One region of the Roseomonas sp. TS2 genome, then DNA from elsewhere that is predicted to be linked to it. Evidence: riboswitches for the same ligand, from Rfam matches in the RefSeq annotation. Region 1 holds a riboswitch; the other holds the start of a gene.
The links. A riboswitch is a leader RNA that binds a small molecule or an ion and turns the genes downstream of it on or off. The one in region 1 is predicted to bind cobalamin.
Positions count from the first base shown of each region.

Region 1 (9,837 bases):
CAGGGCCGCGCGGTATTCGGCCAGAGTGAGGAGCGGGGCGGCCTCGCCGCGCGTCAGCGCCCGCGCCAGGGCTTCGGCATCGGGCCGCTCCTCGCCCAGCGTGTAGCCGGAGGCGGAAAGGTCCTCGAGCAAAGCGGCGAGGCTGGCGAAGGAATCAAGCCCCACCGCGTGCCCCGCCTGCCCGCCCACCGCCGGATAGTCCGAGAGCAGCACCGCCACGCGGCGCGCCGCGCGCGGCGTGGCGGCGAGGCGCGCCCAGCCCAGGGCGCGCTCGGCAGCGAGGGCGATGCCCGCCGCGTCCGGCGCCAGCAGGGTGCGGGACTGCTCCAGGCCAGGCAAAGGCGGCGCCTCCGCCTTGAAGCCGATGGCGGCGGTGAGCAGGCGGCCATCCAGCTCCGGCAGCACCACCTGCATGGCGAGGTCGCTCTGCGACAGGCCGCGCGACGATGCGGCCCAGAGATCGCGCGCGGCGCCGGAGAGGATGAGTTGCAGCACGGGCGCGCCGGCGGCTTCCAGCGGCGAGGCGCCATCCTGCCGGGCGGAGAAGGCGGTGGCGTTCAGCACCACGGCGGGGCGCCATGCCGCCAGCCGCTGCCGCACCAGCGCGGCGGAGGCGGGCTCCTTCAGGCTGGCGGCGTAGAGGCCGCGCACGCGCAGGCCGCGCGCCCGCAGGGCGGCGGCGAGCGCCAGCATCGGCGCGATGTCGCCCGAGACGAGGTGCGAGCGGTAGAAGACGATGACGGCCTGGGGGTCGTTCTCTTCCAGGCCGAGCGGGTGCTCGCCGGCCGGCGGCAGGGGAAGCGGGGCGGCGCCGTCATCCGCGCCGAGGCCCGCCGCGTGGGCCGCGAGGCGCAGCGCGGCGGCCAGGTTCTCCGGCCCGCCGGCCAGTAGCAGCGCATCAAGCCGCGCATGGAGGGCGGGTGGCATGGTGGAGAGGGCGGCGAGCTTCGCATCATCCCGCCCGCAGCCGGGGAGGAGGGCGAGGGGGATGCCCTCGCGCCGGCAGAGGGCGGCCACCTCCTCGGCGCCGTAGCGCCAGTATTCCAGCCCGCCCAGCAGCCGGATGACGACGCAGCGCGAGCGCGCCAGCGTCTCCTCCGCGTAGAGATCCACCGAGAGCGGATGGCGCAGCCGCCCGAGATTGGCCAGCCGCAGCGTGGGCCGCGGCTCCGCCAGCAGCGACCAGCCCATGGCGGCGGCGCCGAGGTCGCTGTCGCTGAAGGAGAGCAGCACGAGATCGGCCGGGGCGTGGCCGAGATCCTCGGCCTGCTCCGTCTCGTCCAGGCTGCGTGTCTCGCGGACCAGGAGGTGCATCAGTTCCGTTTTTTTTTGGAAAAAAGAACCAAAAAACTTTTGTCAGTTGGCGGCGCGCCAAACTCGAAAAGTCTTTTTGCTTCTTTTTCTTCAGAAAAAGAAGATTCTTACTTCAGGATGGCCTTGGCGATGGCCTCCTGATCCATCCCTGCCTGCCCGATGATGACGAGGTGCCCGTCGCGGTCATTCTTCCAGGGCCGGTCGAAATGCTGGCGGAAGCGGCGGCCGACGCCCTGCACGGCGAGGCGCATCGGCTTGCCCTTCAGCCGCACGAAGCCCTTGATGCGCAGGATGTCGTGCCGCGCGGCGATCTCTGGAAGGCGGTGCAGAAGTTCGTCGGCCGAGTCGTATTCCGGCAGGACAAGAACAAAACTCTCGAAATCGTCGTGCTCATGCGCGCCATCCTCCGCGTCGTGGTGCGAGGGGCGGGCGGCGAGGTCGTCCTCGGCGGCGGCTTTGAGGCCGAGCAGGATATCGGGCGGGAGCGCGCCCTCGCGGGCGGGCACCATCTTCACCGCGCGCGGCAGGTGCGGCGCGATCTCGGCGCGCAGCTTCGCCAGCGCCGCCTCGTCCAGCAGGTCGGCCTTGTTGAGCACGACGATGTCGGCGCTAGCGAGCTGGTCCTCGAACACTTCCGCGAGCGGGTTGTCGTGGTCGAGCGAGGGGTCGGCGGCGCGTTGGGCGGCGACGGCCTCCGGGTCGTCGGCGAAGCGGCCCTCGGCGGCGGCGGGGCCGTCCACCACCGTCACCACGCCATCGACCGTGACGCGGGAGCGGATGGCAGGCCAGTTGAACGCCTTGATCAGCGGCTTGGGCAAGGCGAGGCCGGAGGTCTCGATCAGGATGTGCTCGGGCGGGTTGGCGCGGCCGAGCAGCGCCTCGATGGTGGGGATGAAATCGTCCGCCACGGTGCAGCAGAGGCAGCCATTGGCGAGCTCGACGATGTTCTCCGCCTCGCAGCCGGGGATGCCGCAATCCTTCAGCGTCTCGCCATCGACGCCGAGGCTGCCGAACTCGTTGACGATGATGGCGATGCGGCGCCCATCGGCGTGCTGCATCAGGTGGCGCAGCAGCGTGGTCTTTCCCGCGCCGAGGAAGCCGGTGACGATGGTGGCGGGCACTTTTTCCAGCGCGCTCATGCGGCGTTCTCCTTCGGGGTCTCGGTCAGCGAGGGGAGGCGGCCCAGCACCACGCTGCGCAGCGAATCCGGGCGGCGGGAGGGCAGCACGGCGCCGGTGGCGTGCGCCGCATAGGTCTCGCCATAGGCCAGCAGGTCTTCGGCCAGGGCGGGGGAGAGGCGGCCGAGCAGGTAGCTCCACTTGCCCGGCTGCGTCATCGCGGCGGCGCAGCCCTGCTGGCAGACGGAGAGGCAGGTGACGGGGCGCAGTTCCACCGGCGGCGCCGGGTGGGCGGCCAGCGCCTGTTCCAGCGCCGCGAGCAGGTGGCGGCCGGGGGGCGTCTCGCCTTCTTCCAGCGTGCGCCCGGCGCGGCAGGTGGTGCAGACCAGCAGCACCGGCTTGGCGGGAAGGGGGGTATCCGGCATCCGTGACCTCAGCCCTGAACAGGGGGCACCCGAAGGTGCCTGGCGCGCATGAGGTGCCGACCGCCCGTGCCGTCTCCGGCGCCGGGTCGAGGCGCCCGGGGGTGGATGCCCGAGCACATCGCCGCCCGCCGGGGCACCCCGCCCGGTGGCACGATCCGATGGCGATGGCAGGTCTCCTGGCTCGCGGATCAGGCACGGAGCGCCGGCCTTCCCGGCGCCGCGTGGCGCCAGTGGCATGGTGGCGATCCGCTCTCCGCCTACAGTTGCGGGGGCAGCCGCGGCCTGGGGCGTTGCCGCCCGTCACCGCATTCCCTTTTCACCTTCCGCGGACGGAAGGACCATCGCCGGGTTGGTAGGCGGCGGCGGGGCCGGGAGTCAAACCCTCTCTCGCTCCCGCCGCAGCTTGCAGGCTACTTGCCGGGATGTTTTCGGTTCTTTGAACCATACGGATGGGCATGGTGAATACAATATGAGTCCGGGCTCGCATCGAAGGGAGCAATAGAAAGCGCGTTGTTTTATTTTCTCATGAAATATCCGTGCCTCCTGCCGGCATATTCTCGTGGCTCCCGGTCTCTTGATTGTTCCAGGAGAAGATCGCGGGCAGGATGATTTTGCCTTTGGGCTGGACAATTTCAGCCGGCTCGTCTAAAGCCTCTGCAACCTATGAGGCGGCGACACAGCAATGTGTCTTTTTTGGGGCGGGCCGGATGGCCTTGGACCCCTTTCGGCCTGTTCGGGCTGCCGGTCCGTTCAGGCCCCGCCTTCCGACCCACCCCATGGAGGTGATGCCGACCGCCCGGCGGACGGCAGACCACGAGGACGCATGGAACCAGAAACCCCCACCCGGCCGGGCGACGACGCCCCGCCGCCGGTGAAGATCGCGCTTCGCAACGTCTTCAAGGTGTTCGGCGACCAGCCGGACGACGCCATCCGGATGGTCCGCGAGGGCCGCACGAAGGATGAGATCCACGCCGAGACCGGCTGCACGGTCGGCGTCAACGATGCCAGCTTCGACATCCATGCCGGCGAGATCTTCGTCATCATGGGCCTCTCGGGCTCCGGCAAGTCCACCCTGCTGCGGCTGATCAACCGGCTGATCGAGCCCTCCGCCGGCGCGATCCTGGTCGAGGGCCAGGACATCACCCGCATGTCGAAGCGCGAGCTGATCGAGCTGCGCCGGCGCGACATGAGCATGGTGTTCCAGTCCTTCGCCCTGCTGCCCAACCGCACCGTGCTGGACAACGCCGCCTTCGGCCTGGAAGTGGCCGGCGTGGCCGAGGCCGAGCGCCATGCCAAGGCGATGGCCGCGCTAAAGGGCGTGGGCCTCGACGCCTATGCGCAGAGCCGGCCGGACCAGCTCTCTGGCGGCATGAAGCAGCGCGTCGGCCTCGCCCGCGCCCTGGCGAGCGAGCCCACCGTGCTGCTGATGGACGAGGCCTTCTCCGCCCTCGACCCGCTGATCCGCACCGAGATGCAGGACGAACTGCTGCGCCTGCAATCCGAGCAGAGCCGCACCATCATCTTCGTCAGCCACGACCTCGACGAGGCCATGCGCATTGGCGACCGCATCGCCATCATGCAGCACGGCGTGGTGGTGCAGGTGGGCACGCCGGACGAGATCGTGACGAAGCCGGCCAACGACTATGTCCGCTCCTTCTTCCGCAACGTCGATGTCAGCCAGGTGTTCCGCGCCGGCGACATCGCGCGCGAGACGCAGGTGACGCTGATCGAGCGCCGCGGCATGGCCATCCCCGCCGCGCTGGAGCGGATGCGCCGGCACGACCGGGACTTCGCCATCGTCGTCGGGCGGGACAAGAAGTACCACGGCATGGTCAGCGCCGAATCGCTCTCCCGCGCCGCGCGCAGCGGCGAGGCGGACCCCTACCACCGCGCCTTCCTGGCCGATGTGCAGCCGATCGACGCCGCCGACACCCTGTCCGACGTGATGGGCCGCGTGGCGCAGAGCCCGCACCCCGTGCCGGTGGTGGATGCCGAGCGCCGCTATGTCGGCTCGATCAGCAAGTCCGCCCTGCTGATGTCGCTCGACCGCTCCGGCAACTGAGGACCGCACCCCATGCAGGATCTCGACCTTGGCATCGGTGACGGCGCCGATGCCGTCGTCAACTACGTGCTCGACCATTTCACGCCGGCGCTGGACGGCATCGCCGCCGGCATCGGCTTCGTCACCGACGGCATCCGCGACGGGCTGACCGGCCTGCCGCTGCCGGTGGCCGTCATCGCCATCGCGCTGCTGGCGCTGTGGCGGGTGGGCTGGAAGTTCGCCCTCTTCGCCATCGCGGCCCTGCTGCTGATCGGCGGCATGGGGCTGTGGGAGCGGATGATGGAGACGCTCTCCCTCGTCCTCGCCGCCACGCTCATCGCCATCGCGCTCGGCGTGCCGCTCGGCATCGCCATGGCGCGCAGCAATGCGGTGCAGATGGTGGCGCGCCCGGCGCTCGACCTGATGCAGACCATGCCGGCCTTCGTCTACCTGATCCCGGCCGCCATGTTCTTCGGCCTCGGCGCCGTGCCGGGCACCATCGCCACCGTCATCTTCGCCATGCCGCCGGTGGTGCGGCTGACCAACCTCGGCATCCGCCAGGTGCATGCCGAGTTCATCGAGGCCGGGCTCGCCTTCGGCTGCACGCCCACGCAGCTGCTGCTGAAGGTGCAGATCCCGAACGCCCTGCCCTCGATCATGGCCGGCATCAACCAGACCATCATGCTCTCCCTCTCCATGGTGGTCATCGCCTCGATGATCGGCGCGGGGGGGCTCGGCAACACCGTGCTCACCGGCATCCAGCGGCTCGATGTCGGCACCGGCTTCGAGGGCGGGCTCGCCGTCGTGGTGCTGGCCGTGCTGCTCGACCGGATCACGCAGAGCTTCGGGCAGGCCGGGCACGGCTTCCGGTTCCGCCAGCTTTTCGCGGGGCGCGGGTGACAAGCCGTAGCCGGGGGAAGGAATTCCCCCGGGCCCCCTTCTTTTCCTTCTGCAAGTTCCCGGGCGGGCCTGCGGCCACGCCCCAACAACAGGAGACACGCATGCTTCTCAACAAGCGCACCTTCCTCGGCCTCTCCGCCGGCCTCCTCGCCGCTCCCCTGGCGTCTCCGGGCCTGCTGCGGGCGCAGCCGGCCGGCAGCATCAAGCTCGGCTTCGCCCCCTGGGCCGATGCCGAGTTCATCACCCGCCTCGCCGCCAAGCTGATCGAGGACCGGCTGGAGACCAAGGTCGAGCTGATCCAGACTGACGTGGCGCCGCTCTACCAGGGCCTGACCCGCGGCGACGTGGACGCCATGCTGATGTGCTGGCTGCCGCAGACCCATGCCGACTACTGGAAGCGCGTGGAAGGCAAGGTCGAGCGCCTCGGCACGCTCTACAGCGGCGCCAAGCTGGGCTGGGTGGTGCCGTCCTACGTGCCGGAGGCGGAGGTCGCCTCGATCGCCGACCTGGCCAAGCCGGGGGTGCAGGAGAAATTCCGCGGCCGCATCCAGGGCATCGAGCCCGGCGCCGGCCTGACCCGCCTCTCCAAGGAGGCCGTCGGCACCTATGGGCTGAAGGACTACACCCTGCAGGAGGCCAGCGAGGCGGCCATGCTCAGCGTCGTGGACCGCGCCATGCGCAGCGAGCGCTGGGTGGTGGCCACCGCCTGGAGCCCGCACTGGATGTTCGGCAAGTACGACCTGCGCTACCTGGCCGACCCGAAGGGCGCGCTGGGCGCCGCCGAGGAGGTGCTGGCGCTGGGCCGCCAGGGCCTGCGCGAGGCCAACCCGAAGGTGGCCGGCTTCCTCTCCCGCCTCAACATGCCGCTCGACGAGCTGGAGAGCGCCATGCTGGTGGCGCAGGAGAAGTCCTACGACCAGGCGGTGGCCTCCTACATCGAGACCAATGCCGAGCGCGTGGACGACTGGCTGGAGGCAGCCTGACGGCAAGGCCGGCCGGGGTATCGCCCGGCCGGCCTGCTCCCGGCGCCAGAAATGCCGGGAAAACGCCAAGCCTGTGTTTATTCAGTATTTCTTTACTCCATCACGTACCCGTGAGACAAAGCGGTGGTCACAACGAAGTGATCTGCTATGTCTCACAGTGTCAGCTTCCAGGAGGGTGAGGCGCAGGGCGCGGCCTTCACGGGTTCCGGGGCCGCTCCGGCCCAGAGCGGATCGCGCGCGGCCACCTCCTGGAATGTCGGGCGCCTTCTGCGGATAGGCCTCGGCGCGCTGATCCTGGGCACTGCCCTGCTCTTCCTGTGGGACCGCTTCTTCACCTTCTCCAGCACCCGGGCCGTGCTCAGCGCCGCGCCCTTCGCCCTGCGCGCGCCCGTCGAGGGTATCCTGCAGGCCGAGCCGCGGCTGCCGGGCAGCCTGCTGGAGCGGGGGGCGCGCTTCGGCCAGATCCAGAACGAGCGGATCGACGATGGCCGGCTGACGGAGCTCGGGGCGGGGGTGCGGGTGCTGGAGGCGGAGATCACCGCCATCGAGCGCCGCCTGCGTGGCACCGCGGCGCGGGCCGGCGCGGCGGGCGAGGCGGCCGGCGCCTTCCGTCAGACCCGGCTGGAGCAGATCGCGGCGCGCCGGGCAGAGGCCGAGGCGCAGCTTTCCGCCGCTGCGGCGCGGCTGCGCGCGGCCGAGGCGGGGCTGGCCCGCGGCGAGGCGCTGCGCCGGGGCGGCTACATCGCCGCCGCCGCGCTGGACGCCCTGCGGCGCGAGCGGGATGTGGCGAGCGGCGAGCACCGTGCCGCCGCCCAGCGCCGCGCCGCTGTGCTGGCGGAGCAGGCGGGGGCCGAGGGCGGCGTCTTCGCGGCCGAGGCCGGGACCGACCGCTCCGCCTCCCAGCAGAGCCAGGACCGGCTGCAGCTGGCGGAGCTGGAGCTGGAGGCCAGCCTGGCCGAGCGCCATGCCCGCCTCGCCGCGATGCGCGGGCGGCTGGAGCACGAGGCGGCGCGCATCGCCCGGCTGCGCGAGGCCACGCTGATGGTGCCCGCCGAGGCGCGGCTGGTCAGCCTCGCGGCGCAGCCCGGCGAGTATGTCCGGCAGGGACAGGAGATCGCCGGCTTCGTCGATTGCACCCGCCCCCTGGTGCGGGCGGAGATGGATGAGCGCGGCTTCCGCGCCCTGCGCCTCGGCATGCGCGCCCGCTTCATGATGGCCGGTGAGCGCGAGGAGCATGAGGGGCGGGTGGTGCAGCTGCTGCCGCCCATGCTGGCCGGCCCCGAGGGGCGCGAAACCTTCCTCGCCGTGGTTCAGGTCGCGTCCGACCGGTTGAGCCGGGGTTGCGAGGTGGGCCGGATCGGCAGCGTGCGCTTCGGCTGAGGGCGCCGCCATGGGCCCGGACCTCGCGCAATCCTTCGTGCCGCTGCTGCTGGTGCTGGGCCTCGGCATCCTGGTGCTGCCCGGCCTGCGGCCCGACAACAAGGTGGCGCGGATGGTGGGTGCGGGGCTGACCGCCGCGCTGCTGCTCCGCTACCTGCACTGGCGCCTGACCGGCACGCTGCCGCCCCTGGCGCCGGAGTGGCAGAGCCTGGCCGCCTGGGGCTTCTTCACGGTGGAGGCGCTCAGCTCGCTGGCCGGGCTGCTGCTGCTGCACGTCCTCTCCCGCACGCGCGACCGCAGCGCAGAGGCGAGCGCCCACCCGGTGGAGGGCTTTCCCGGCGGCCCGCCGCTGATCGACGTGCTGATCCCGACCTACAACGAGCAGCGCGAGATCCTCTACCGCACCATCATCGGCGCCATGGCGCAGGACTATCCGCGCTTCCGCGTCTGGGTGCTGGACGATGGCCGGCGCCCCTGGCTGGCCGAGATGGCCGAGGGCCTCGGCGCCCACTACCGCACGCGCGGCGACAACAGCCACGGCAAGGCCGGCAACATGAACGCCGCGCTGGAGCACCTGCTGGCCCTGCCGGAGCCGCCCGACGCCGTGGCCGTGCTGGACGCCGATTTCGTGGCGACGCCCGTCTTCCTGCGCCGCGCCGCCGCCCTGCTGCACGACCCGAAGGTGGCGGTGGTGCAGACGCCGCAGTATTTCTTCAACCCCGACCCGGTGCAGCTCAACCTCGGCGCCGCCAGCCTCATCCCCGACGAGCAGCGCTTCTTCTTCGACGTCATCCTGGCCTCGAAGGACGCGCACGGCACCGCCTTCTCCTGCGGCACCTCGGCGCTGGTGCGCGCCTCCGCGCTGCGCGCCATCGGCGGCTTCCCGACCGAGAGCGTGACGGAGGACCTGCTGCTCTCCCTCAAGATGACCGGCCTCGGCCTGCGCACCGCCTACCTGAACGAGCCGCTGACGGCGGGGCTGGCGCCGGAGGGGCTGCAGGAATACCTGACGCAGCGCGGCCGCTGGTGCCTCGGCACCATGCAGATCGTCCGCACGCCCTGGGGGCCGCTCTCGCGCGGGCCGGTGCCCTGGCTGATGCGGTTGCACACGCTCGACACCGTGCTGTTCTGGACCGTCGGCGCGCTGATCCGCGTGCTCAGCCTGCTGGTGCCCATCCTCTACTGGTGGGTGGGGCTGGTGGTGATGGAGACGGATCTGCCCTCCATCCTGGAGCATCTCGGCCCCTACTGGGTGTGCTGCGTGCTGTTCCTGGGCTGGGTCAGCCGCGGCACCAACGTGCCGCTGATGGCGGAGGCGATGGCGCTGCTGGTGGCGCGCGAATCGCTGCGCGCCAGCGCGGTGGGGCTGTTCGGCTCCCGCGACCAGAAGTTCAAGGTGACCGCCAAGGGCGCGATGCGCGACCGGGTGGTGGTGCAGTGGTCGCTGATGGCCTGGTTCCTGGTGCCGGCGGGGCTGACCCTGGGCGGCATCCTGATGCGCGTGCTGGCCGGCCCCATCAGCGGCACGCCGCCGCAGGTGGAGGCGATGAACCTGTTCTGGAGCCTCTACAACATTGCCACCCTGCTCGTGGCGGCGCTGATGTGCGTCGAACGCCCGCGCTTCCGGCGGGAGGAGCGCTTCGGCGCCGACGAGGCCGCCACCCTGGTGGTGGAGG
Region 1 covers NZ_JCACVY010000088.1:233-10,069, forward strand. The annotation lists partial or broken gene ACZJYS_RS14450 (cobaltochelatase subunit CobN) at 1-1,314, opposite strand, end outside; gene cobW (cobalamin biosynthesis protein CobW) at 1,422-2,453, opposite strand; gene ACZJYS_RS14460 (DUF1636 family protein) at 2,450-2,857, opposite strand; cobalamin riboswitch at 3,007-3,215, opposite strand; gene proV (glycine betaine/L-proline ABC transporter ATP-binding protein ProV) at 3,681-4,919, shown strand; gene ACZJYS_RS14470 (ABC transporter permease) at 4,932-5,798, shown strand; gene ACZJYS_RS14475 (glycine betaine ABC transporter substrate-binding protein) at 5,900-6,781, shown strand; gene ACZJYS_RS14480 (HlyD family secretion protein) at 6,929-8,161, shown strand; gene ACZJYS_RS14485 (glycosyltransferase) at 8,172-9,837, shown strand, end outside.

Region 2 (9,837 bases), on a different contig from region 1:
AGGTCCAGAAGCCGCTGGCCACCGTGGTCATCGGCGGCCTGATCAGCGCGACCTTGCTCACCCTGCTCGTGCTGCCCGCCCTCTACGTGCGCTTCGGCCGCGTCCAGAAGCCCGTGCCGGAGGACGCCGTCCCTGCAGGGGCGCAGCACGCTGCGGCCGAGTGAACCCGGCGGGAGGGGCACCAGCCCCTCCCGGCGACAACAATCCACCCACCAACGAGGACATAAGACGTGCGGACCATCCTTCTCGCGGCCCTGGCGGCCGCCTCCCTCTCCACCGGCGCGCTGGCGCAGTCCCATGGCCACAGCGACCAAGGCGCCCATGGCGGCCGCATGCAGGACGTCGTCGGCGTGCATGCCGAGTTGCTGGTGTCCGACCGGACCCTGACGGTCCACCTCTACGACGAGGCCGGGAAGCCGGTGCCGTCGGCGGGCTACACGGTGTCCGCGCTCGTCGGCTCCGGCCAGGGGCGCCAGGTCGTGCAGTTGGCGCCGGGCGCTGAGAACACCCTCGCCGGAACGGCTCAGACCGCTCCTGCCCGCGGCGCCTCCGTGACCCTGCAGGTCAAGAACCCCGCCGGGCGCAGCGGCCAAGCGCGCTACTGAGCCTCGCGGGGGCCGCGTCGTCCATTCCGGGCGCCGCGGCCTCCGCGCCGTCGCGAGAAAGTGCCTGGGCGGCTGCTACCGGCCTTCCTTTAGGGCTTGAACCTCCAGTGGCTGGAGGTGCGATCCACCCGCGCAGGTGGACCACATTGGGTCCCTGCTGGAGATCTGGATGGGACAGGGTCATGACCACGGCGTGGGCAACGCCAACTCGGCCGCCTTGGCCAAGGCTTTGGGGCTGACGGCCGCCTTCCTCCTCGCCGAGGTCGCTGGCGCATACATCTTCAACAGCCTGGCCCTGCTGTCCGACGCGGCGCACATGCTGACGGACGCGCTGGCGCTCGCGGTCGCCCTTGTCGCGATCCGGGTCGGCCGCCGACCGGCCGACCGGCGCCGCACCTGGGGCTACCACCGCTTCGAGATCCTCGCGGCCGCCTTCAACGCCTCGCTGCTTTTCCTTGTGGCCCTGTACATCCTCTACGAGGCCTACCAGCGTTTCCGCGAGCCTGCGGAGGTCGGCAGCCTGGGCATGCTCGCGGTCGCGGCCTTCGGGCTGCTGGTGAACTGGATTGCCATGCGCCTCCTGGCCGGGGGCAGCGAGAGCAGCCTCAACGTCAAGGGCGCCTACCTGGAGGTCTGGAGCGACCTGCTCGGATCCGTCGCGGTCATCGTCGGCGCCCTTGTCATCTGGGCCACCGGCTGGACCTGGGTGGACCCGGTGCTCGGCATCGGCATCGCCTTCTGGGTGCTCCCGCGGACCTGGACCCTGCTGTCGGAGGCCATCGACGTCCTGCTGGAGAGCGTGCCGCGCGGCATCGATCTGGATGCCGTCGAGGAGGCCATGAGCGGGACGGCCGGGGTCCGCGGCATCCACGACCTCCATGTCTGGGCGTTGACCAGTGGCAAGGTCGCGCTGTCGGCGCACGTCGTGGTCGACGCCTCGCTCTCCCGGGAGGACAGGCTGGAGGACGTGCTGGGTGCCATGCTCAGGGAGAGGTTCGGCATCACGCACGTGACTGTCCAGGCCGAACTAGCGGACGCGCACGGCGGGGTCACCGAGGACAGATGGGGCGAGCCGGAACAGGGGCATGCCCATGGTTGAGGGGGCGTCCCTCTATTCCGTCATTCATCTGCGAGTTCGACCGGCGGCAGGATGGTGCTCGCTTGCCCAATGCGCGTGCTCAACGATACGCTGCCACGGCACCGGTCTCGCGCGAGCGGGATAAAAGGGAACGCCGTGCGGCTCTCACCAGGCCAAGTCGGCGGCTACCCCCGTAACTGTGGACAGGTCGCCGATGCTTCGTCTGCCCCTGGGCAGGTCACTGGTGCCGCTTGGCACCGGGAAGGCAGGAGTATCGGCAACGACCTGTGAGCCAGGAGACCTGCCGGTGCATGGTCAACCTTCTTGGTCGGCGCGGGGTGCGCCGACGGGGACAATGTCATGCATGCTCAATCCGCCGGTTCGGCAGCGCCATCGGCAACAACGTCCAGCGCAGGTCGCGCCGTCGCCAGCATCGTCGCGCTGGCTTTCGGGGCCTTCCTCGTTTGGGGTGTCGGCTTCGCCCACAACGACCTCCTGCACAACGCGGCACACGACACGCGCCACTCCAACGGCTTTCCTTGTCACTGAGGCGCGAGATGTTCTCCCACATCAGGCAGCTGTTCGCTGTCGCGCTCATCGCGGGCGCCTTGGCCGGGACCGTTGCGACGGTCGGCCATCAGCTGAGGACGGTGCCCGTCATCCTGGCCGCCGAGGCCTACGAGCAGGCGCCGGAATCCAGCTCCATGCCGTCGGAGGAACACTCAGCCTCTGGAAATGGCACGCAGCACCATGAGGCGGAAACCTGGTCGCCAGAGGACGGTGTTGAACGCACCGTCTACACGCTGGCGGCCGATCTGCTGACGAGCATCGGATACGGGCTGATGTTGGTGGCGGTCCTGTCCCTCGTGAAAACCAACATTGACTGGAAGCAGGGGCTGTTCTGGGGCTTGGCGGGCTTCGTCGTCTTCAGCGTGGCGCCGTCCATGGGATTGCCGCCGAAGCTGCCAGGCACGCCGGTCGCCGACCTGACGGACAGGCAGACCTGGTGGTTGGCAACGGCCGCGCTCACCGGCATGGGTCTAGGTCTGATTCGGTACGGGAAGAACCCGGCCCTCGCCGTGCTGGGGGTGTTCAGCCTGATCCTGCCGCACCTCTACGGGGCGCCTGCTGCTCCTGCCGAGATCCCTGCGGTGCCGGAGGAACTGACACGTCAGTTCGTGGCGGCAGCCATGGTGGTGAGCCTGTTGTCCTGGGCCACGCTGGGAGCAGCGGTCGGCTTGCTGCACAGCCGCCTCATCCAGCGGCGGGGATGAAGCCTAAGCTGGCCTGGGTCTGCTCAGGAGCTTGAACTCGCAAGGGCTGGAGCAGACCTGGGCGGTGCTGGAGGGGTACCAAGTAGGGGCTAAGATTTCTCATCGGGAGGCGGGTGCCGAGCACATCGAAGCGAGTGCTGCCGGAACGGCCTCCTACCCCTCCTCCTGGCCATCTCACGACGTTGTATGGAGAGCGAGATGCCCCCTTGAACCTCTAGTGACTGGAGGTTGTATCTAAGGAACCATCAGCAGGAGATCGCTCGATGGACGGCACGCGCGGCGGCAACATCCCGGGACAGCCGGTGACATGGCGGGTTGAGGGCATGGACTGTGCCTCCTGCGTCGCCAAGGTCGAGAAGGCGGTGAGCCGCCTGCCAGGCGTCACCGACATCAAGGTCAACCTGATGGCCGAGCGGCTTGGCGCCACGCTGTCACCCGACGGCGCGACACCGGAGGCCGTTGAGAAGCAGATCGGGGCCCTTGGCTACAAGGCCACCCGCCTCGAGGTCCCGGCTTCGACTCCGGCACCGACAGCTCCGCCACCGATCTCCTGGCGGGTCGAGGGCATGGATTGTGCCTCCTGCGTCGCCAAGGTTGAGAAGGCCGTTGGCCGCCTCCCGGGGGTCTCCGACGTCTCGGTAAACCTGATGGCCGAGCGGCTGACCCTGCGCCTCGCACCGGGAGCGACGGACGCCGCCGCCGTTGAGAAGCAGATCGGCGCACTGGGCTACAAGGCCAAGGCCCTCGCGCCCCAGGATGGTTCTGCCACGCCGTCTATTCCGGCAGACGGTCACGCCCACGGCGATTGCTGCGGCCATGACCACGATCACGGCCACCAGCATGGTCATGACCACGCCGGGCACGCGCACGGGCAAGCCACTGCCGCGGGCGCCCATTCCCACGCCGCCCATGACCATGCCCATGGCGGCGCGTTCGGCCACTCGCATGCCGACCACGAGGATCCCGCCGACGCGACGAAGCCCTGGTACGCGACGGGCAAGGCGCGGCTGGTCTGGCTGCTGGGCGCCCTCGTGCTCGGCGCCTACGCGCTGTCGTTGGTGCTGCCGCGAAACCTGACCTACCCGCTCTTCCTGATCGCGACGCTGGTTGCCCTGGTGCCGTTCGGCCGCCGTGCCTTCAACCTGGCCCGGGCGGGTTCGCCGTTCTCGATCGAGACACTGATGGTGACTGCGGCCGCGGGCGCGGCCGTGATCGGCGCCGCCGAGGAAGCCGCGGTGGTTGTCCTGCTGTTCGCCCTGGGCGAGCTGCTGGAGAACGTGGCGGCCGGGCGCGCCAGGGCGGGCATCAAGGCCCTGGCCAACCTGATGCCCCGCACGGCCCAGCGCCTGCGGGCGGACGGCTCCACCGAGCAGGTGCCGTCCGACCGCCTGTCGGTCGGCGACCTCGTGCTGGTCCGCCCTGGCGACCGCGTGCCCTGCGACGGCACCATCGAAGAGGGGCAGTCTGCCCTGGACGAAAGCCCGGTCACTGGCGAGAGCGTGCCGGTGAACCGTGGACCCGGGGAGGCCGTCGTCGCCGGTTCCATCAACGCGGACGGCGCGCTGCGCGTGCGCGTGACCCGGGCGGCCACGGACAACACCATCGCCCGCATCATCCGCATGGTGGAGGAGGCCACGGCTTCCCGCGCACCCACCCAGCGCTTCATCGAGCGGTTCTCGACCTACTGGACCCCGGGCGCGATGGTGGTCTCCGCCCTGGTCATCCTGGTACCGCCCTTCCTGCTGGGCTGGGACTGGTGGACCAGCATCTACCGTGGCTTGGCGGTGCTGCTCATCGCCTGCCCCTGTGCCCTGGTGATCTCCGTCCCCGCGGCCCTGGCTTCAGGCCTATCAGCGGGCGCCCGCCGTGGGCTGCTGATCAAGGGCGGCGCGGCGCTGGAGGAAATCGGCGCGGCCAAGACGGTCGCCTTCGACAAGACGGGCACGCTGACGGCGGGCCATCCCAAGGTGACCGACGTGCTCCCGGCGGCCGGGACATCGGCCTGGGATCTCCTGGCCTACGCCGCGGCCGTGGAACAGGGATCCTCGCACCCGCTGGCCAAGGCGGTCATGGCCGAAGCCGGAGCGCGGGGCATTGCGACACCCCCTGCCGCGGATCAGGGCGCCGTGCCGGGCAAGGCCGTCACCGCAACGGTAGGCGGCCGGAAGGTCAGCGTGGGCAGCCCGCGCCATGCGGCGGAGGCTGGTGCCCAGGTGGGCACCCTCGCCGAGCAGGTCACCAAGCTGGAGAGCGAGGGCAAGACGGCGGTCGTCGTAGTCGTGGACGGCACGGCGGCAGGTGTCCTGGCGCTTCGTGACGAGCCGCGGGCGGATGCCGCCGCAGGCGTGGCCGCGCTATCGAAGCTGGGCGTCCGTTCGGTAATGCTGACCGGCGACAACGCCCGGACCGGCGCCGCCATCGCCGGTGGCCTGGGGCTGGACGTGAAGGCGGAACTCCTGCCCGAGGACAAGCTACGGGAGATCGGCGCTCTCCGCGCCGCCGGTTCCGTGGTCATGGTGGGGGACGGCATCAACGACGCCCCGGCGCTCGCGGCCGCCTCGGTCGGCGTGGCTATGGGCGGCGGCACCGACGTCGCCCTGGAGACGGCCGATGCGGCCGTGCTCAAGGACCGCGTCTCCGGTGTCGCGGAACTCGTCGGCCTGTCGCGCTCCACCATGAACAACGTGAAGGCGAACGTGGCCATCGCCGTCGGCCTGAAGGCAGTGTTCCTGGTGACGACGCTGATCGGCGTCACCGGTCTCTGGCCCGCGATCATGGCAGACACCGGCGCGACGGTGCTGGTGACCCTCAACGCATTGCGCCTGCTGGCCTGGAAGCCAGCGGCGCGATCTCCATGCACGTGGCCTGAGCGACCTTCCGCCCCGAAAGGCTGCGAAGACCAGCGGACATGAGCTGCAGGGATTGTTGGCGGCGCACTTTATTGTTAACGAAAGTTAACCGATAAAGCTCCGCCAGTCCCGAAAGGCTCACCATGCCAGACGCGAACGCCATCTCCTTTCAGGCCCCGCCTGTGCTTCGCCGCCGCCATGTCCTCGCGCTACTCGGCGCAGCGGGCCTCACCCTGGATGCCGCGCCAGCTCGCGCCGCCTCGGTGGAGAAGACCGTGAAGCTGGCGCCCGGCCTCTACGAGCTGGTTGTCAGCACCACCACGGGTCTCGTGCACGTGGCGAGCACCGGCCCGCGCGGTGCCGATGACGCCAAGATCCTCGGCCTCGATCCGCGTACCCTGGAGGTTCGCTCCACCATCGAGCTTGGCGCGAACACGGTCTTCGGCCTCGGCGTGAATGACACCACCGGCACGCTGCTCGGCACCGGCACGCGCAGCGGCAGGGTGGTCGCCATCGATCTCCGCAGCGGCAAGGTGAAGGCCGAGATCGGCCAGGGCGAGGACAACCATCCGCGGCAGGTGGTCGTCGACGAGGCGCGCAATCGCGCCTTCGTCTCCAACTTCGGCATCCAGAACAAGCCGAGCGCCGTGTGGGTGGTGGACACGGCCACCAACGGCCTTTCCGACATCATCACGGAAGGGCTGGAGGGTGGCATCTCCGGCCTCGCGCACGACCCTGCCGGGAACCGGGTCTTCGTCGCGGCCCTGCAGACGAACGAGGTCGTGGAGGTGAGCCTCACCCGTCGCGCCGGGGTGCGCCGCTTCGGCTCCGGCGGCGAGGGACCGATCAACCTGGCCTTCCACGCTGCCAGTGGGCGCCTGTTCTGCACCAACCAGAAGAGCGGCCAACTTGCCGTGCTGGATGCCGCCTCCGGTCAGCCGATCAAGGTGCTGGAGACTGGCGCGGGCGCGCTCGGCGTCACCTTCTCGGCCGACGGCGCCGTGGCCTATGTCACCAATCGCGGCGCTGGAACGGTCAGCTTGGTCGACACGCGTGCACTGACGGTGCTGGCCAGCCTGCGGACAGGCACGCACCCGAACACTGTGGCGGTGGACCGGCGCACGGGCCTCGCCTACGTCTCCAACAAGGCTCGTCCGGCACCGCGTCCGGTTCAGGGTCAGCCTCCGGCTCCCGCGCCCGAGGATCCGGATGGTGACACTGTGAGCCTGATCCGTATCTGAACGCGCGGCCTCTCCGGCAGGCAACTGCAGGAGAGGACCTTCAAGGCACCGGAATTGGGATGGTGCGGCCCCGGCATCACTCGCATGCGGCGGCCGTCATCCCCTTGTCCCTCGGGAACGGTGGCGCGCAGTCCTGAACAAAATTCTCAGCGCGGCGCGTCCAACTCGCTCAGGATGAGTTCGTAGAGCTGGCGCGGCCCGAAGGAGAGCAGCGGCCGCGTGTTGACAAAGAACGTCGGCGTCTGACGGACACCGAGGGACTGGAGGTCGGCCGTGTCGGCCTGCAGCACGCGGTCGACCTGCGGCTGCCGCCCGTCCTTCCTGGCCCGCTCGACGTCGAGACCGGCGACCCCCGCGATTCTCCAGGCGTTCGCGAGGCTCGGGGCGCCGTGGGATGCCCACTCCGGCTGCCGGGCGAACAGGGCGTCCAGCACCTGCTCGAAGCGGCCCTGGAGCCGTGCCGCCTCAAGAATTCGGACGGCCTCGTCCGACCCCTGGTGGAACGGCGCGTAGCGCAGCACCAGCCGGACGTCCTCCGGGTGGCGCGCCAGGATCTGGCCGAGGATCGGGTGGAACGCGCGGCACGCCTCGCAGGCCGGGTCGAAGAACTCGACGAGGGTCACGCGCGCGTCGGCCTTGCCGACGACGGGGGAATGCGGTCGGACGTAGGTGTCGTCCTGTCCGGTCGTCGCGGGGCCCGCGATGTCGCCGTGCGGGTACAGCCAGTACCCGACGCCGAAGGCCGCAAGGGCCACGGCGCCGGTGCCGAGGGTGATGGCGCGCCGGTTCATGCCTTGCGCCCTCCCCGGGCGAGGAGGGTCAGCAGGATCAGGATGCTGGTGAAGGACAGTAACGAGAGCATGGGCAGCGGCGCCCAGCCCAGCAGCATCATGCCTTCGCCGGAGCAGGAGGGACCCGACGCCGTGCACGGCTGGATGGTCTGCGGCGCCACGCCGTAGAACAGCAGCGTGTGCCACCCAGCGACCAGCCAGCCGATGACGGCCAGCGGCAGGGCATAGCGCCAGATCCCGGCGTCGGAGCGGTAGCAGGCGATGGACAGCAGCACGGCGAGCGGGAACATGAAGGCGCGCTGGTGCCAGCAGAGAGAGCACGGCGCCTGGCCCATGACCTCGCCGACAAAGAGGGCACCGAGGCTGGCGGCGAGCGCCACGATCCATGCCGCGAACAGCACGGGCCACATCTCGGCTGCGGGCGCGTCACTGCGAGACGTGGCGGTCATGCGCGCCACTCCATACGGGCAGGGTGTTGGCGGCTACCGAGGCAAGCGGCGCCAGGTCGGTGGAGGTAGCCCACCGGGGCTGCCGAGGATGACGGCATAAACGGACCTCCTTGCACGAGGTTAGTGGGCGCCGCTGCCATGGCCTGCGCTTGGCTGGCGCATCGTGACCTGGACCGGAGCGTCGAGGCTTGTCCCGTCATCGAACCGGAGGGTCAGGGTGAACCCTTGGCCTGCCTTGAGGTCAGCATGGGGCTTCATCAGCATCAGGTGCAGGCCGCTCGGCTCGAAGCGGACGGTCCCGCCTTGCGGCAAGGCCACGCCATCGGGGCGCGGGCGCATCCTGGCTACCCCGTCCTCGACGATGCTCTCGTGGATCTCGACCGCCTCAGCGACCGGCGTGCTGCCGCCCACGAGGCGCAGCGGCTTGCTGCCACCGTTGCGGAGGTTGAGGTAGGCGACCGCGGTGCCGATCCGCGCCAGGGCGGGGCGTGACCAAGCCTGTTCGGCCACAACAGCCGGGTGCTGCTGAGCGAGGGCCTGACCCGCGGCGATGGACGGCAAGGCGGCCAGAAGGATGCGGCGCCTCACGACGAGCGTTCCCCGGCGGTCGCGGAAGTCGGGGCCGCGTCGTTTAGTGCCAGCCGGATCTTGGCGACGGCGGTCTGGACGGGCTCGTGCGTGTCGAGGAAGCCACGCAGCCTCCCGTCCGGCCCGATCAGGTAGATGGAGGCGGTGTGTTCCATGACGTAGGCGTCTCCTCCGGTCGATACCTTGCGGTAGTAGGTGCGGAACGCCTTCGCCGCCTGCGCTATCTCTGCCTCCGACCCGCTCAGGCCGATGAGCGAAGGGTGGAAATGCGCCACGTAGGTGGCCAGCAGGTCCGGCTTGTCGCGGTCCGCGTCGACGCTGATGAACAGGGGGCGCACCGCCGCAGCCTCTGGCTGCGTCAGGCCATCGAGGGCCTCAGCGATGTAGGCCAGCCCGGTGGGGCAGACGTCTGGACAATGGGTGAAGCCGAAGAAGACCAGCCGCACGCGCCCGGCGAAGGTCTCGTCGGTGACGCGGCGCCCCGTGTGGTCGGTCAACGCGAAGGGCGAGCCGATGAGCTGCTGCATCGCGCCGGAACGCGACGGCGCGGCATCCCGTTTGGCGGCCAGCATCCACTCCGACAGCCACCATCCCAAGGCGCTCCCGACAGGGATGCCGACGCCCAGGGTGGCCAGCAGGGTTCTGCGGTTCATCCCCACGTCCTTTCATGTCGGAGGTCGGCGGCGCCTTGATGCCCCGTCAGCGCCGCGGGCGCGGCACCGGCGGCGGACGGCGCCAATTCCGCGTTCCATGCGGCGGTCCGCGTGCGCCCGCCCAGCACCAGGACGGCCGCACCGAGGAAGATCAGCGTGTCCGCGACATTGAAGGCGGGCCAGTGGTAGCCCGCCCAGTGGAAGTCGAGGAAATCGGTCACGGCTCCCTGGCGCAGGCGGTCGACGACGTTTCCGAGGGCGCCGCCCGCGATCAGCCCGGCGGCCAAGCCGTGACGTGGCCGCGGGTCC
Region 2 covers NZ_JCACVY010000002.1:72,657-82,493, reverse strand. The annotation lists gene ACZJYS_RS00975 (efflux RND transporter permease subunit) at 1-164, shown strand, start outside; gene ACZJYS_RS00970 (hypothetical protein) at 231-605, shown strand; gene ACZJYS_RS00965 (cation diffusion facilitator family transporter) at 799-1,704, shown strand; cobalamin riboswitch at 1,790-2,006, shown strand; gene ACZJYS_RS00960 (CbtB domain-containing protein) at 2,044-2,232, shown strand; gene ACZJYS_RS00955 (CbtA family protein) at 2,241-2,957, shown strand; gene ACZJYS_RS00950 (heavy metal translocating P-type ATPase) at 3,221-5,869, shown strand; gene ACZJYS_RS00945 (YncE family protein) at 5,950-7,047, shown strand; gene ACZJYS_RS00940 (DsbA family protein) at 7,194-7,838, opposite strand; gene ACZJYS_RS00935 (disulfide bond formation protein B) at 7,835-8,287, opposite strand; gene ACZJYS_RS00930 (copper chaperone PCu(A)C) at 8,408-8,875, opposite strand; gene ACZJYS_RS00925 (SCO family protein) at 8,872-9,528, opposite strand; gene lspA (signal peptidase II) at 9,525-9,837, opposite strand, start outside.
Region 2: it holds a riboswitch for cobalamin, as region 1 does, so the genes downstream of both, ACZJYS_RS00960 (CbtB domain-containing protein) here and ACZJYS_RS14460 (DUF1636 family protein) in region 1, are expected to answer to the same signal.